2 regions of the Kitasatospora sp. NPDC088742 genome follow, and region 1 is predicted to be linked to the other one. Evidence: riboswitches for the same ligand, from Rfam matches in the RefSeq annotation. Region 1 holds a riboswitch; the other holds the start of a gene.
The links. Region 1 has a riboswitch for cyclic di-AMP ahead of ACZ6ZR_RS35910 (transglycosylase family protein). Riboswitches for the same ligand answer to the same signal wherever they lie in the genome.
Positions count from the first base shown of each region.

Region 2: it holds a riboswitch for cyclic di-AMP, as region 1 does, so the genes downstream of both, ACZ6ZR_RS37605 (transglycosylase family protein) here and ACZ6ZR_RS35910 (transglycosylase family protein) in region 1, are expected to answer to the same signal.

Region 1 is NZ_JBVJLD010000072.1:27,961-35,055, forward strand. Features, by position in the region: gene ACZ6ZR_RS35885 (helix-turn-helix domain-containing protein) at 1-453, opposite strand, end outside; gene ACZ6ZR_RS35890 (ATP-binding protein) at 874-1,446, shown strand; gene ACZ6ZR_RS35895 (DUF397 domain-containing protein) at 1,575-1,814, opposite strand; gene ACZ6ZR_RS35900 (sirohydrochlorin chelatase) at 2,156-3,013, shown strand; gene ACZ6ZR_RS35905 (hypothetical protein) at 3,096-5,201, opposite strand; cyclic di-AMP (ydaO/yuaA leader) riboswitch at 5,393-5,593, shown strand; gene ACZ6ZR_RS35910 (transglycosylase family protein) at 5,580-6,719, shown strand; gene ACZ6ZR_RS35915 (hypothetical protein) at 6,802-7,005, shown strand.
Region 2 is NZ_JBVJLD010000087.1:9,347-16,441, reverse strand. Features, by position in the region: gene mfd (transcription-repair coupling factor) at 1-406, shown strand, start outside; gene ACZ6ZR_RS37630 (hypothetical protein) at 628-1,056, shown strand; gene ACZ6ZR_RS37625 (SurA N-terminal domain-containing protein) at 1,205-1,816, shown strand; gene ACZ6ZR_RS37620 (nucleoside triphosphate pyrophosphohydrolase) at 1,834-2,820, shown strand; gene ACZ6ZR_RS37615 (SDR family NAD(P)-dependent oxidoreductase) at 2,839-3,234, opposite strand; gene ACZ6ZR_RS37610 (cytochrome P450 family protein) at 3,592-4,839, shown strand; cyclic di-AMP (ydaO/yuaA leader) riboswitch at 5,066-5,217, shown strand; gene ACZ6ZR_RS37605 (transglycosylase family protein) at 5,223-5,993, shown strand; gene eno (phosphopyruvate hydratase) at 6,189-7,095, shown strand, end outside.

The sequences.
Region 1 (7,095 bases):
CTCCAGCTCCTCCTCGGTGATCACCGGGCGGGTCTGCGAGAAGACCGCGCGGGCGTACTCCTCGGACTGCAGCAGGCCGGGGATGAACTGCACCTCGTAGGTGCGGATCTGGGCGGCCGCCTCCTCCAGACCGACGTAGGTCTGGAACCAGCCGGGCAGCACGTCGTTGAAGCTGTGCCACCAGCCGGACTTGTTGGCCTCGCGGACCAGGCCGAGCAGCGCCTCGCGCTCGGCGCCGTCGTCCACCCCGTAGAGGCTGAGCAGGTCGGCCACGTCGCGCTCCTTGAAGGAGACGCGACCGAGCTCCATGCGACTGATCTTCGACTCGGAGGCGCGGATCTGGTAGCCGGCGTCCTCACGCGTGATGCCCCGGGACTCCCGGAGCCGGCGGAGCTGCGAGCCGAGCAGGATCCGGCGCACCATCGAACCGCCACCGGGCTGGACTGTGGTCATTGCCGTCAAACCTCCGCCGTGAGCAAACAGCGCACAGTCTGCCATCAGTTGAGCGCTCTGGGTGCCGGTACTGACTGATCAATCTGCCACTTCTGCTCCGGCCCTCCCAGGATGCACGTGCATCCGGCGCTTGCATATGCCAAAGGTGCGACTGCACGTGAATCGACTCTTGCATCCGCAGTGTGCGCACGGGACCATGGTGCACGTGCACCTGCACACCCCTGGCACCCCCGCGGGCACCGTGTCGACGTCCCCACGCGCGATTCCGCACACGCCACCGGCCGCGCCCCCGCGTGGCCGGATCGCCGTGTGCGGACGTGGTTCGTCGGCCCGGTGTCCGCGCGGCCGAGCGAGTCGGAGGTGACCGGCATGACCCCGGTGGGTCCCGCCGTGTCCGCCCCCTTATGGGAGGAGCTCTTCATGAGCACCGGTACGGCCATCGCGGCCGACCCGCACGTGGTCAGCTGCACCCTCGCTCCCCGTTTCGAGGCCGTGAAGACGGCCCGGGAGTTCGCCAGGGAGACCTTGCACGGCTGGGGGCTCGCTCCCCTCTTCGACGACATCGCGCTGGTGGCCTCGGAGTTGGTCACCAACGCGCTGCGGCACGCCCTGCTCCAGCGGCCTGACGCCGCGTCGGCGGAGGGCCGCCGGCACCCCGACGCGGTCCGGCTGCCGATGCAGCCAGGTCCCGACCGTACCGTGGAGCCGCGGGCCGACGCACGCCTGCTGCCGATCCGAATAAGTCTGGTGCACCGCTCTCCCCAGGTGGTCTGTGCCGTCAGCGACCCGAGCAGCCAGGGCCCGGTGGCCCGGGAGCCCGACTTCGTCGCCGAGTCCGGCCGCGGCCTGCACCTGGTGGACTCCTTCAGCCGCTCCTGGGGCTGGCACCCGCTGGCCGGCGCGGGAAAGGTGGTCTGGGCCGTCTTCGAGGCCGACGCCGCCGTCGCCGCCGCCCAGGCCGGCACCACCGGCCGCCACCGGCGCTCGGCCTGACGCCCCGTCCCCTGACACCCCGTCGGGCCCGGCTGACGTCCTGCCGGGCCCGGACACGACGAAAGGCCGCCGCGATCCCCTCGCGACGGCCCCTGTTGCCCCGGGTGTCGTCCCGGTCCGGCGGTCCGTCAGCCGGCCAGGTGGTCGAACTCCCCGTCCTTGGCGCCGAGCAGCAGCGCCGCTATCTCCGCGCGGGTGTAGACCAGGGCCGGGCCGTCCGGGAAGCGCGAGTTGCGCATCGCGACGTCACCACCCGGCAGGGCCGCGAACTCCACGCAGTTCCCCTGCGAGTTGCTGTGGCGGCTCTTCTGCCAGACCACACCCTCCAGCTCGGCGGACGGCATGCCGTTGTACGTGGTGTTCTGCATGGTGGATTCTCCCCGACGTGACAGGCGTTCGCCTCACTTGACGTGATGATAGCTCCAGTGCACGTGCATCAGCACGGGTGTTTGCGCGTGCAGCAAGGCGGGCATCATTCCGTCAGCAGGCGCGCTCGCCAAGCGAGTTGGCGCCCCGTATCAGGACAAACGCGGGCCAATCGTGGACATACCGATAACTGCGCGTACTCGAACTCCAGCGGGTTGTCGATCTTCGGGGGTCTCACGAGATGGCTCACGGTCCGTCACCTCTGTCGGATTGTGACGCCGATCACTGTCCGGACTCCGGCCCGGCTGTGGCCGGTGGGGGGAGATGTCCTACGATCTCCGCCATGAGCACAGCAGCCATCCCGGGCCCGGCACTGCCCGTACGTACTCCAGGCTCCCGTGCGCGGGGGCGCCACCGCCGTCCCGAGCGGCCGGAGATCCCGGCGGGTTCGCCGACGCTGGTGCTGGCCGTTCCGGCCACCGCCGGGCCGGAGACCCGCCCCGTGGTCGAGGAACTGCTCTCGATCGTGCGCGGCGAGCAGCCGGGCGTCGAGACCGCCGCCGCCTACCTGGACGGTGCCCAGGACGACGCCCCCACCGTGGCCGGGCTGCTCGCCCGGGCCGCCGAGGCAGGGCTGCCCGCTCCGGTGCTGGTACCCCTCCTGCCCGGCCCGCACGGCTTCCTGACCGGCCTTCACGAGCTGGCCGCCGCGCACGGCGCCACCGTGACCGACGTGCTCGGCCCGCACCCGCTGCTGGCCGAGGCCGTCCACGTCCGGCTCTCCGAGGCCGGGCTGGCCCGGGCCGACCGGGCCCGGCTGTTCGCCATCGCGACCGCCGCCGACGGCATCGTGCTCACCACCGCCGGCGGTGAGGCCGCCGCCCAGGCCGCCGAGATCACCGGTGTGCTGCTGGCCGCGCGCCTGGCCGTCCCGGTGGTCGGCGCCGCCCTCGACGTGCCCGGTTCGGTGCTGGCCGCCGTCAACCACCTGAAGGCGACCGGCTCCCAGCGCCCGGCGCTGGCCCCGCTGGTGATCGGCCCCGAGGTCGACCCGGAGCTGCTGGCCACCGCCGCCGAGGAGGCCGGCTGCCCGAGCGCGGCCCCGCTCGGCGCCTACCCGGCCGTCGGCCAGCTGATCGCCTCGGCCTACCTGGCGGCGCTCCCGCAGCCCGTCTTCGAGGAGCAGGAGGCCGGGGCCTGACGCTCCGGCACCCGGCAGTACGACGGGGCCCCGTACGGTTCGCAACCGTACGGGGCCCCGTCGCGTCCAGCCATGAGTGGACTCAGGAGACCGGCGCCGCGTCCCGCAGGGCGATCCTCGGGGTGACCACCGCGCGCGGCGGCACGGCGCTGGTGGTCGGGGTCGGGGCGCCCGAGAGGTGGATCTCCTGGGCCTGCTCCGCCCCGGCCTTGCGGAGCACCACCCGCTTCGGGGCCGGCAGCTTCGGGTCGAGCCAGAGCTCGGCGCCGCTGAACTCGCAGTCCAGGATGGCGATGTCCTCCGGCGCCCCGCCGTCCACCGCGCGCAGCGCCACGCCCGCCTTCCGGTAGCCCGTCAACTTGCTGCGCGTCACCTGCACCGTCTCGCCCGGGAGTTGGTGCAGCGCGGTGGAGACGGCGTAGTCCGACTGGCCGGCCGCGTCGATCAGCAGGCCGTCGAAGACGGTGCCCTTGTCCCGGCCGAGGGCGTGGATCGCCACTCCGCCGGCCGCATTGCCGTACAGGACGGTGCCGTTGTAGTCGAAGTCGTTCAGGTAGGCGCCGTGCTCGATGCCCCAGCCGCCGTTGTGGTAGGCCACGAACTGGCCGACGGTGTGGTGGAATTCGGCGTTCAGCCAGACGAAGATGCCGTTCTCCAGGTTGTTGTGGGCCAGGCAGCGCTCGAAGGTCCACACCCCCTCGCTGGTCTCCGGCCACTCGTAGCCGGAGGCGCCGTTGGCGCCCTGGACGCCGACCGCCACGCAGTCCCGGGCCACCCCGCCCTTGCCCGCGCCGAGGCTGAAGCCGGTCAGCCGGTAGCCGCGCGGGTTGGGGTCGAACCGGGTGCGGGAGGCCACGCAGCTGTCGTAGGTGATGTCGTTGGACGGGCCCTGCGGGGTGCGGGTGTCCAGCGGGCCGTCCCACCAGTAGGCGTCCTCCCAGGTCTGATGGGCGATGCAGGAGCGGAAGGTGATGCCGTGACAGTTGTGCGGGACGAAGGCGTGGCTGCCGGTGTCGCGGACCACCACGCCCTCCACCACGGTGCCCCGGGCGGTGTCGCCGAGCATGTGGAAGTGCAGCCCGTACCGGCCGAGCACCGGCTCGGTGACCGGCTTGCCGGCCCACTTCTCCTTGCCCGCCGAGCGCGGTCCCATCCAGCGCAGCGCGGCGTAGCGGACGTCGGCGCGCTGGTTGCTGGTGATGTGGACGTGCGCGCGGCCCTTCTCGGTGCCCTCGACCCGGACGTTGCGGGTCAGGTTGAGCACCTCGGCGCCGACGCTCACCCCGCCGCCGGTGGTGACCTTGGGGTGGGCGTACCGGAGCGGGCCGTCCAGGCTGACGGTGGATCCGCTGACGGCGGCGACGGTGCGGTGGTCGTAGCGCTCGGAGAAGCCCTCGGCGTCGGGGGTGCCGGTGGGGGTGACGGCGAGCTCGTCGCCGACCTGCCAGCCGGCCGGGGCGGCGGCCAGCCGGATGCTGGTGTCACCGGCCTTCAGCGGGCCGGCCGCGCGGACCCAGGCCGTGCGCTGGGCGCCCGCCAGGCGGAGCCGGCCGGAGCCGGTGACCCAGAGGCCGGTGTCGCTCGCCACCAGGGCCATGCCGCCGCCCTGGAAGCGGCCCTCGTCGACCGTGGGGAAGCGGACGGCGTGGACGGTGGCGGCGGACTGCGGGGCGAGGGTGAGCGCGCCGCGGACCTCGACGTTGCCGTGGGCGGTGAGTGAAACCGGACGATCCGGGGCAAAGGTGAGCGAACCTGACGGTTCGACCAGGAGCGAACCGACCGTCACGTCGCCGTCCAGCACCACGTGGTCGGTGATCCGCACCGCCGCGCCGGGGCCGGGGGCGGCGCCGCCGCTCCAGCCCGCCGGGTCGGACCAGTTCCGCGGCCGCACCGTCTCGGCGGGCGAGGGCGCGGCCGAGGGGGACTCACCCGGTGTGGCGGAGGCCGAGGCGGACGGGATGTCAGAGGCGGCCGGCGAGGCGCCGTGCGTATGCGGAGTCTCCGTCGGCGGTGGCGGCGGGGCAGCCGAGGGGGTGTCAGGAGTACTGCCCGCGCGCCGGACCACCTCCTCCACCCCGACCGCCGCCAGGGCGGTGCCGATCGCCAGGCCGATGAGGAGCTTCCGCCGGCTGACCTTCGCCGATCCGTTGTCCGCCGGGCCCGGCTGGGGCCCTCTCGCGTGCCGCATGACCCGAAGCATAGGCAAATCCCTTTCACCGCAAGGAATTTGAACAGAATCGATCGAAATCGACTTCCGGATCGACAGCTTCCGCTTCATGAAGAGTCGGTAAAGAAACCATGATCACCGTCACAGGGGTTTGCGGTTTGAACTTAACTCTGCCTAACGTGACGCCCTGTTCGTGACCACACGGACCCAGCCCCTCCGGAACGCCGAATCCTGCCGCCGGACGGGCCGGCAGCTCATCAGCACCGCGGCAGGGGCGGGGGAACCACAGGTAAGTCGCCTGACTTCGGTCGTATATGACCGATTTCAGGCTTGGGGTGAAGCCGTGCTCAGGCACGGCCGGGCAACTCCAGCCCGAATCCGACAGCTCACCTCGCAGGCGTGGGAGAGGAACGCGTCTTCGTGCTGTCCAGCACCACTTCCAAGCGTGCCCGCCGACTCATCGCCGCCACCGGCGTCGTGGGCATCGGCCTCACCATCCCGACCCTCACCGCCGGCTCCGCCTCGGCCGCCTCCGTCTCCACCTGGGACAAGGTCGCCGCCTGCGAGTCCACCAACGACTGGTCGATCAACACCGGCAACGGCTTCTACGGCGGCCTGCAGTTCACTTCCAGCACCTGGGCCGAGTTCGGCGGCAAGCAGTACGCGGCGCAGGCCAACCAGGCCACCAAGGCGCAGCAGATCGCGATCGCCGAGAAGGTGCTCGCCTCCCAGGGCCCCGGCGCCTGGCCGGTCTGCTCCGTCAAGGCGGGCCTGACCAAGGGCGGCGCCGCCGCCCAGGTCGACACCTCCTCGGCCACCACCGCGGCCCCGCGGGCCGCAGCCCCGCAGGCCCCCGTCGAGCAGCCCGCGGCTGCCCCGGCCACCTCCTCCGCCTCGGCCAAGAGCTACACCGTGATGGCCGGGGACTGGCTCTCCACCATCGCCCAGCAGCAGAACGTCGAGGGCGGCTGGGAGAAGCTCTACGAGCTCAACAAGGGGCAGCTCCCCGAGGGCCCGGACATGATCTACCCGGGCCAGCAGCTGGTCCTGGGCAACGTCGCGGTGGCCACCCCGGCGCCGGCTCCGGCCCCCAAGTCGGCCGCCCCGCAGTCGGGTTCGTCGACCACCAGCACCAAGGCGAAGAAGTCCGCCACCGAGCAGACCACGACCGTCGCCACCGGATCCAAGGCCGCGGCGCTCAACTTCGCGCTCTCCAAGGTCGGTCAGGCCTACGTCTACGGCGGCAGCAGCAACGGCGGCTGGGACTGCTCCGGCCTGACCCAGGCGGCCTTCCGCCAGGCCGGGATCTCCCTGCCCCGCGTGGCCAACGACCAGGCCGACGCGGCCACCCGGGTCTCGCTGGACAACCTCCAGGCGGGCGACCTGCTGTTCTGGTCCAACAACGGCGCCAACTCCGGCGTCTACCACGTCGCCATCTACCTGGGCGGCGGCAAGTACGTCGAGGCGGCCAACCCCCGCGCCGGCGTGAAGACCGAGACCATCGCCAACTGGGCCCCCGACTTCGCGGGCCGCGTCTGACGACGGTGTGCTGATCCGACGGCCCGAAGCACCGCCCCCGGAGACCTGGTCGGCTCCGGGGGCGGAGCCGTATCCTGCCGCCATGGCCAAGGTCACCGTCTCCCTGGAAGCCGACTTCGCGATCGAGCTGATGCTCCTCGCCGGCACCAGGAACCCGCAGGACGCCGTCGAGCTGATCCTCCGTGACTACCTCGCGCGCTCGCACCGCACCGAGGCCCGCACCGGCGACGCCGCCGACGAGAGCCGGCTCACCGAGCCCAGGGGCGGTGTCGTCCAGGACGGCTGAGGGCCGGGCACGGCACTAGGGCCTGTTTCAGAAGTGGATCAAGGTCATGCGATGATCTTGATCCATGGCTCGGGGAGATCTGACGGACGC
Region 2 (7,095 bases), on a different contig from region 1:
GCTGCGGCTGCAGGCCTACCGCTCGATCGCGGCGGTCAACTCCGAGGAGGACATCGTCCAGGTCCGCGAGGAGCTGACGGACCGTTACGGCAAGCTGCCGGAGCCGGTGGAGAACCTGCTGCTGGTGGCCGCCCTGCGGCTGTACGCGCGGCGCTGCGGCATCGGTGACATCACCCTGCAGGGCCAGTTCGTCCGCTTCGGGCCGGTCGAGCTGCGGGAGTCGCAGCAGCTGCGGCTGAACCGGCTCTACCCGCGCAGCCAGGTGAAGGCGACGGCGCAGCAGCTCCTGGTGCCGCGGCCGTCCACCGGGAGGATCGGCGGCAAGCCGCTGGTCGGCCGCGAACTGCTGGCCTGGAGCCGGGAGTTCCTCTCGACGATGTTCGACGACCTGGCCGGCTCACGGTAATTGGTCACACCCGTAAGGGGCGCGGGGAACTGCGCGCGGCGGAAGAATCAGACCCGTGTGCCGGGTACGGACGCTCACTTGCCAGTGGATCTCCGTACCCGGCACACGAGCCGGCCCCTTCCGCCTCGCGCAGTTCCTCGCGCCCCTGATGGCCCCTGCGGGGCTCTCCGGGGGCGGTACGGTGTGGCGGGGGTTTTGGCGGCGCTCGTACGGGAGTACCCATGGCTGGTCAGCAGTACGGCACCAACGCGGGCCCGTTCGGGGCCGGGGGGAAGGTGCTGCTCGTCCTGGTGCCGCTGCTGTCGTTCGGACTGCTGGGCATGGCGCCGTCCTTGGTGCTGGCGCTGCGGCGCAAGCGGGCGGGGGACGTGGTCGGGGCGGTGGTGGCCGGGCTGCTCCAGCTGCTGGTCTACGTCACGGTCGGGCTGACCGACCCGGACCCGGACACCGCCAGCGGGCTCGACCTGGTCGGTGGGCTCGCCCTGCTCGCGCTCTGGTTCGGCGCCCCGGTGCACTTCCTGGTGATGGACACCCAGCGGCAGTGGTACCGCGCGGCCCCGGTTCCGGCCGCCTGGTACCCGCCGCCCGCGGTCCCGTACCAGCAGCCGCCGTACCCGCCGCAGTACGGGGGACCTCCGGCAGCCGGGTGAGCGGACCGGCCGGGTCCGACAATCCCGGGTCCGGCGCGACACCAGCCTTCCGGGGACGTCGGCACCCTTGGCCAAACGCCCCCGGGCCGTGAGACTGGTGCACCGTCAGCAGAACCACGCGCGCCCCACAACTCCCGGGAGGCCCCACGTGATCCGCCACCTCCGCACCACCGCCGGAGTCCTGCTCGCCGGAGCCGCCCTGGCGGCCTGCGGCAGCCAGCCGCCCCACCAGGGCTCGGCGGCCGTGGTCGGCGGGGAGAAGATCAGCATCGCGGCCGTGGAGGCCCGGGTCGGGGAGGTGCGCAAGGGGGTCGCGGCCGAGACCGGCGGCCAGCAGGCCGAGCGGGCCGGGCTGGTCCGCCGGACGGTGGTCGACCTGGTGCTGGACCGGGTGGTGGCGCAGGCCCTGCTGGACCGTCAACTGACGGTCACCGACGGGGAGATCGCCGAGGCCAAGGAGAACCAGGCCAGGATGATGGGCGGCGAGGCCGAGCTGGCGCGGGAGCTGCTGGTGCGGCAGAACGTCCCGGCCGACGGGGTGGACGCCTTCTACCGGCAGCAGCTGGGCATCCAGAAGCTGGCCGCCGGCAAGGACCCCCGCACGGCCGAGGGCGACGCGGCGATCCGTACCGCGCTGACCGCTGCCGGGGCCGAGCTGAAGATCGAGGTCAACCCGCGCTACGGCAGCTGGGACGTCCAGCAGATCGGCCTGGTGACGGCCCCCGCGGACTGGATCAGGCAGCCCGCCGCCACCGCCTGAGCGGGTAGGTTCGGGGTGTGGACACTCCGAAGCTGATCCTGCTCACCACCACCCACCGGGTCGCCCCCGGCCTGCTCTCCTGGCCCGCCTGGGAGGCGCTGCGCGGGGCGGCCCGGGTGCTGGCCGGGGACCCGGCCCACCCGCAACTCCCGGCCGTCCGGCAGGCCGGCGTCACGGTGGAACTGGTCGAGCGTTCCACCGCGCCCGCGCTGGCCCGGCTGCTGACCGAGGGGCAGGAGGGCACGACCCTCTGGCTCGGCAGCCCGGACGGGGACCCGGGGCTCACCGACGCGCTGGCCCGGATCGCGGTCGAGCGGGCCGGGGAGGTGCCCGAGATCGAGCTGCTGCCCGGCTCCTACGACCTGCCCGGTGCCCGGCTGCTCGACCTGGTCTCGGTGATGGACCGGCTCCGCTCCCCGGGCGGCTGCCCCTGGGACGCCGAGCAGACCCACGCCTCGCTGGTGAAGTACCTGGTGGAGGAGGCCTTCGAGCTGGTCGAGGCGATCGAGGACGGGGACCGGGTCACCCTGCGCGAGGAGCTCGGCGACGTGCTGCTCCAGGTCCTCTTCCACTCCCGGATCGCCGAGGAGCACCCGGAGGACCCGTTCACGGTGGACGACGTGGCCGGGGACATCGTCGAGAAGCTGATGTACCGTCACCCGCACGTCTTCGGCGACGTGGAGGCGGCCGGCGCGGCCGAGGTGGAGGCCAACTGGGAGCAGCTCAAGGCCGCCGAGAAGCAGCGCGACTCGATCCTGGACGGCGTCCCCGCCGGGCTGCCCGCGCTGGCGTACGCGGCCAAGCTGGTCTCCCGGGTCCGCCGGGCCGGCTTCACCGCCGTCCCGGACGCCCCGTACGAACTCCCCGCCGCGCTCGACCAGGAGAGCCTGGGCAGGGTGCTGCTGGCCCTCGCCCAGCGGGCCTACGACGAGGACCTGGACATCGACCAGGCGCTGCGCGCCACCACCCGTGCCTACCGGGACGAGGTCAGGGCGGCGGAGTAGCGCTGTTGCCGGGAGGGCTCAGGCGGCGACGGCGGGCGTGACGACCTCGCCGATCGCGTCGCCGACCTGGGCCATCAGCTCGGCCAGCGGGCCGAGGTGGTCCGGGAGTTCGGCCAGCGTCAGGATGCGTTCGGCACCCGGGCCGCAGACGCAGAACAGGTCGATCGGGCCGAGGTGCTTGGCCGCGGTGGAGACCAGCGCGGCCACGTCGGAGGGCTGCCGGACGTCGGCGCCCACGCCGACCACCGGGCAGCCCGGCCGGTCCAGCTCGGTGGCCAGGTCCTCGGCCACCCCGGGCCGCTGGTCGGCGATCAACAGGCCGGCCGCCCCGGCGGCGGCGAACCGCCGGGCCAGCCCGGCACCCGAACCGCCGTCCAGTACCGCGATGACCACCACTGCCCCGGTTACTCGCATGGGACTGCTCCTCCTTGAGCCGCGCCCGGCAGGGACGCGCCGCACCGGCGTCCCTCCAAGTCCGTATCGGAGGATCGTAAGCACGGGCCGATTCTCCGCAAGGTCTAATACCCGTCAGGTGACCAGGCTCACTCCTGAGGTCTCCCCCGGCAGAGCTTGCCCCGTCGCGCCGCCCGGCACGCACTCTCGCCGCACCGGGAAAAGACCCAAGTAGCTCCGCTACGAGGGCCTTTCCCCGGCACGCCGAGAGCACGCGCCCTCCTTGCCCGCCATCGGGCAGGAGGGGCCCTGAACGACGCTCCTCATGGGGCAAGCCCTGCCGGGGGAGACCCCATCCGCCGGGTTACCGTTCACGACATGCCGGAAAGCCCTGCCCCGACCCAGCCCGCCCTCTTCACCTGGGAGTTCGCCGCCGACCCGTACCCCGCGTACGCCTGGCTGCGCGAGCACGCCCCGGTGCACCGCACCACCCTGCCCAGCGGGGTGGACGCCTGGCTGGTCACCAGGTACGCGGACGCCCGGCAGGCGTTGGCCGACGCCCGGCTCTCCAAGAACCCGGCGCACCACAGCGAACAGGCCCACCGCACCGGCCGGGTCGGCATCCCGGGGGAGCGGCAGGCCGACCTGATGACCCATCTGCTGAACATCGACCCGCCGGACCACACCCGGCTGCGCCGCCTGGTCTCCAAGGCCTTCACCCCGCGCCGGGTGGCCGAGTTCCAGCCCCGGGTGCAGGAGCTGACCGACCGCCTGATCGACGGCTTCGCGGCCCGCGGCGAGGCCGACCTGATCCACGAGTTCGCCTTCCCGCTCCCGATCTACGCGATCTGCGACCTGCTCGGCGTGCCGCCGGAGGACCAGGACGACCTGCGGGACTGGGCCGGGGCGATGATCCGTCACCACGGCGGCCAGCGCGGCGGGGTGGGCCGGGCGGTGAAGAAGATCCGCAACTACCTGCTGGAGCTGATCCACCGCAAGCGGGCCGACCTCGGCGAGGACCTGATCTCCGGACTGATCCGGGCCAGTGACCACGGCGAGCACCTGACGGAGAACGAGGCCGCCGCGATGGCCTTCATCCTGCTGTTCGCCGGCTTCGAGACGACCATCAACCTGATCGGCAACGGCACCTACGCGCTGCTGCGCAACCCGGAGCAGCGGGAGCTGCTCCAGGCGTCGCTGCGCCGGGGCGAGAGCGCCCTGTTGGAGACGGCGGTGGAGGAACTGCTGCGCTACGACGGCCCGGTGGAGCTCGCCACCTGGCGGTTCGCCACCAGCCCGCTGACCATCGGCGGGGTGGACATCCCGGTGGGGGACCCGGTGTTGGTGGTGCTGGCCGCGGCCGACCGCGATCCGGCCAGATTCTCGGCCGAGAACACCCTGGACCTGGCGCGGCAGGACAATCCGCACCTGGGTTTCGGCCACGGCATCCACTACTGCATCGGCGCCCCACTGGCCCGCCTGGAGGGCCAACTCGCGCTCGGCACCCTGCTCACCCGGCTGCCCGACCTGCAACTCGCCGCCGAGCCCGCTGACCTGCGCTGGCGCGGCGGCCTGATCATGCGCGGGCTGCGGGAGTTGCCGGTGGGCTTCACCCCGGAAGGCTGAACACCCGTTGTCTGACGGCGTGTCGGTCATATCTGATCGACCGTGATCTGAATACACATCAATCCGGCCACAGAAGTACGGTTTGTGGACGACCCACAGCGCAGCGTGATTTCGGTGTGATGTGTTCGACATGAGCTTGTGATCGGTCAGCTGATCTGCTTACCCTCCCTGCAGTCCGCAGCTGCGGACCCCGTGCGCGGAACGCCGAATCCTGCCCGCCGCGCCGCCGGGACACCGACCAGACCCTTGGGCAGGGGCGGGGGACCCACACGTACGTCGCCGTCCCCCCACGGCTTGGGGTGAAGCCGCCTCACGGCGGCCGGGCCACCTCCCGGTCCGAACCCGACAGCTCACCTCGCAGGCGTGCGGAGAGGGATTTCTTCATGCTGTTCACTGGTTCGGGCCGTCATCGTCGTCGTACCCAGGCCGAGAAGGCCATCGCCGTCGCGGGCGTGGCCGGCGTCGGCCTCGCCCTGCCGCTGATGGCCGCCACCGGCGCCCAGGCCGCCCCGGTCTCCACCTGGGACAAGGTCGCCGCGTGCGAGAGCGGCGGCGACTGGTCGATCAACACCGGCAACGGCTTCTACGGCGGCCTGCAGTTCACCTCCAGCACCTGGGCCGGCTTCGGCGGCAAGGCGTACGCGGCGCAGGCCAACCAGGCCAGCAAGGGCCAGCAGATCGCGATCGCCGAGAAGGTGCTCGCCTCCCAGGGCCCCGGCGCCTGGCCGGTCTGCTCCGTCAAGGCGGGCCTGACCAAGGGCGGCGCCGCCGCCCAGGTCGACACCAACTCCGAGGCCAAGGCCTCCCGTTCGGAGACCCGCTCGGCCGCGCCGAAGACCGAGACCCCGAAGGCCGCGGCGCCGAAGACGGAGTCCCCGAAGACCACGAAGGCCGCGCCCAAGGCCGTCGAGACCAGCAAGCCGGCGCCGAAGGTCGCGACCCCGAAGGCCGCCGCGCCGACGGTGAGCACCCCGAAGCACGCCGCCCCGAAGACCCAGGCCACCGGCAACTACACCGTGCAGTCCGGTGACACCCTGTCCGGCATCGCCGCCGCCAAGGGCCTGGACTGGCAGCAGGTCTACCAGGGCAACAAGTCGGTCGTGGGCGGCGACCCCGACCTGATCTTCCCGGGCCAGGTCCTCCAGCTCGGCTGATCCGACGCACCGTCATCCCGGCGGGGCCGCACCGTGATCCGGTGCGGCCCCGCCGTGCTCGCCCCGGGTGGACTACCGGTGGGTAGGAAGGCCACGAGGTGAGACGGGACCGAGGTCAGCGTGGTCCCGGGCCCGGGTGCGGTTAGGCTCTGGTCGTAACGACTACACGTCCCCGCTTCCGCAAGGAGATGCCTCGTGCCGTCCATTGATGTCGTCGTAGCCCGCGAGATCCTCGACTCCCGTGGCAACCCCACGGTCGAGGTCGAGGTCGGCCTGGACGACGGCAGCACCGGCCGCGCCGCCGTCCCGTCGGGTGCCTCCACCGGCGCCTTCGAGGCGCTTGAGCTTCGCGACGGTGACAAGAACCGCTACTTCGGCAAGGGCGTCGAGAAGGCCGTCCTGGCCGTCATCGAGCAGATCGGCCCGGAGCTCGTCGGCTACGACGCCACCGAGCAGCGCCTCATCGACCAGGCCATGCTCGACCTGGACGCCACCCCGGACAAGTCCTCGCTCGGCGCCAACGCCATCCTCGGCGTCTCGCTCGCCGTGGCGCACGCCGCCTCCGAGGCCAGCGACCTGCCGCTGTTCCGCTACCTCGGTGGCCCGAACGCGCACGTCCTGCCCGTCCCGATGATGAACATCGTCAACGGTGGGTCGCACGCCGACTCCAACGTCGACATCCAGGAGTTCATGATCGCCCCGATCGGTGCGGAGTCCTTCTCCGAGGCCGTCCGCTGGGGCGTCGAGGTCTACCACACGCTCAAGGGCGTGCTGAAGGAGCGCGGTCTCTCCACCGGTCTGGGCGACGAGGGCGGCTTCGCGCCGAACCTCGACTCCAACCGTGAGGCCCTCGACCTCATCGTCGAGGCCATCAAGAAGGCCGGCTACACCCCGGGCAAGGACGTCGCGCTCGCGCTCGACGTGGCCGCCTCCGAGTTCTACAAGGACGGCGCCTACCAGTTCGAGGGCAAGGCGCTCACCTCCGCCGAGCTCATCGACTACTACGCCGAGCTGGTCGCCGCGTACCCGCTGGTCTCCATCGAGGACCCGCTGGACGAGTCCGACTGGGACGGCTGGAAGGCGATGACCGACCAGCTGGGCG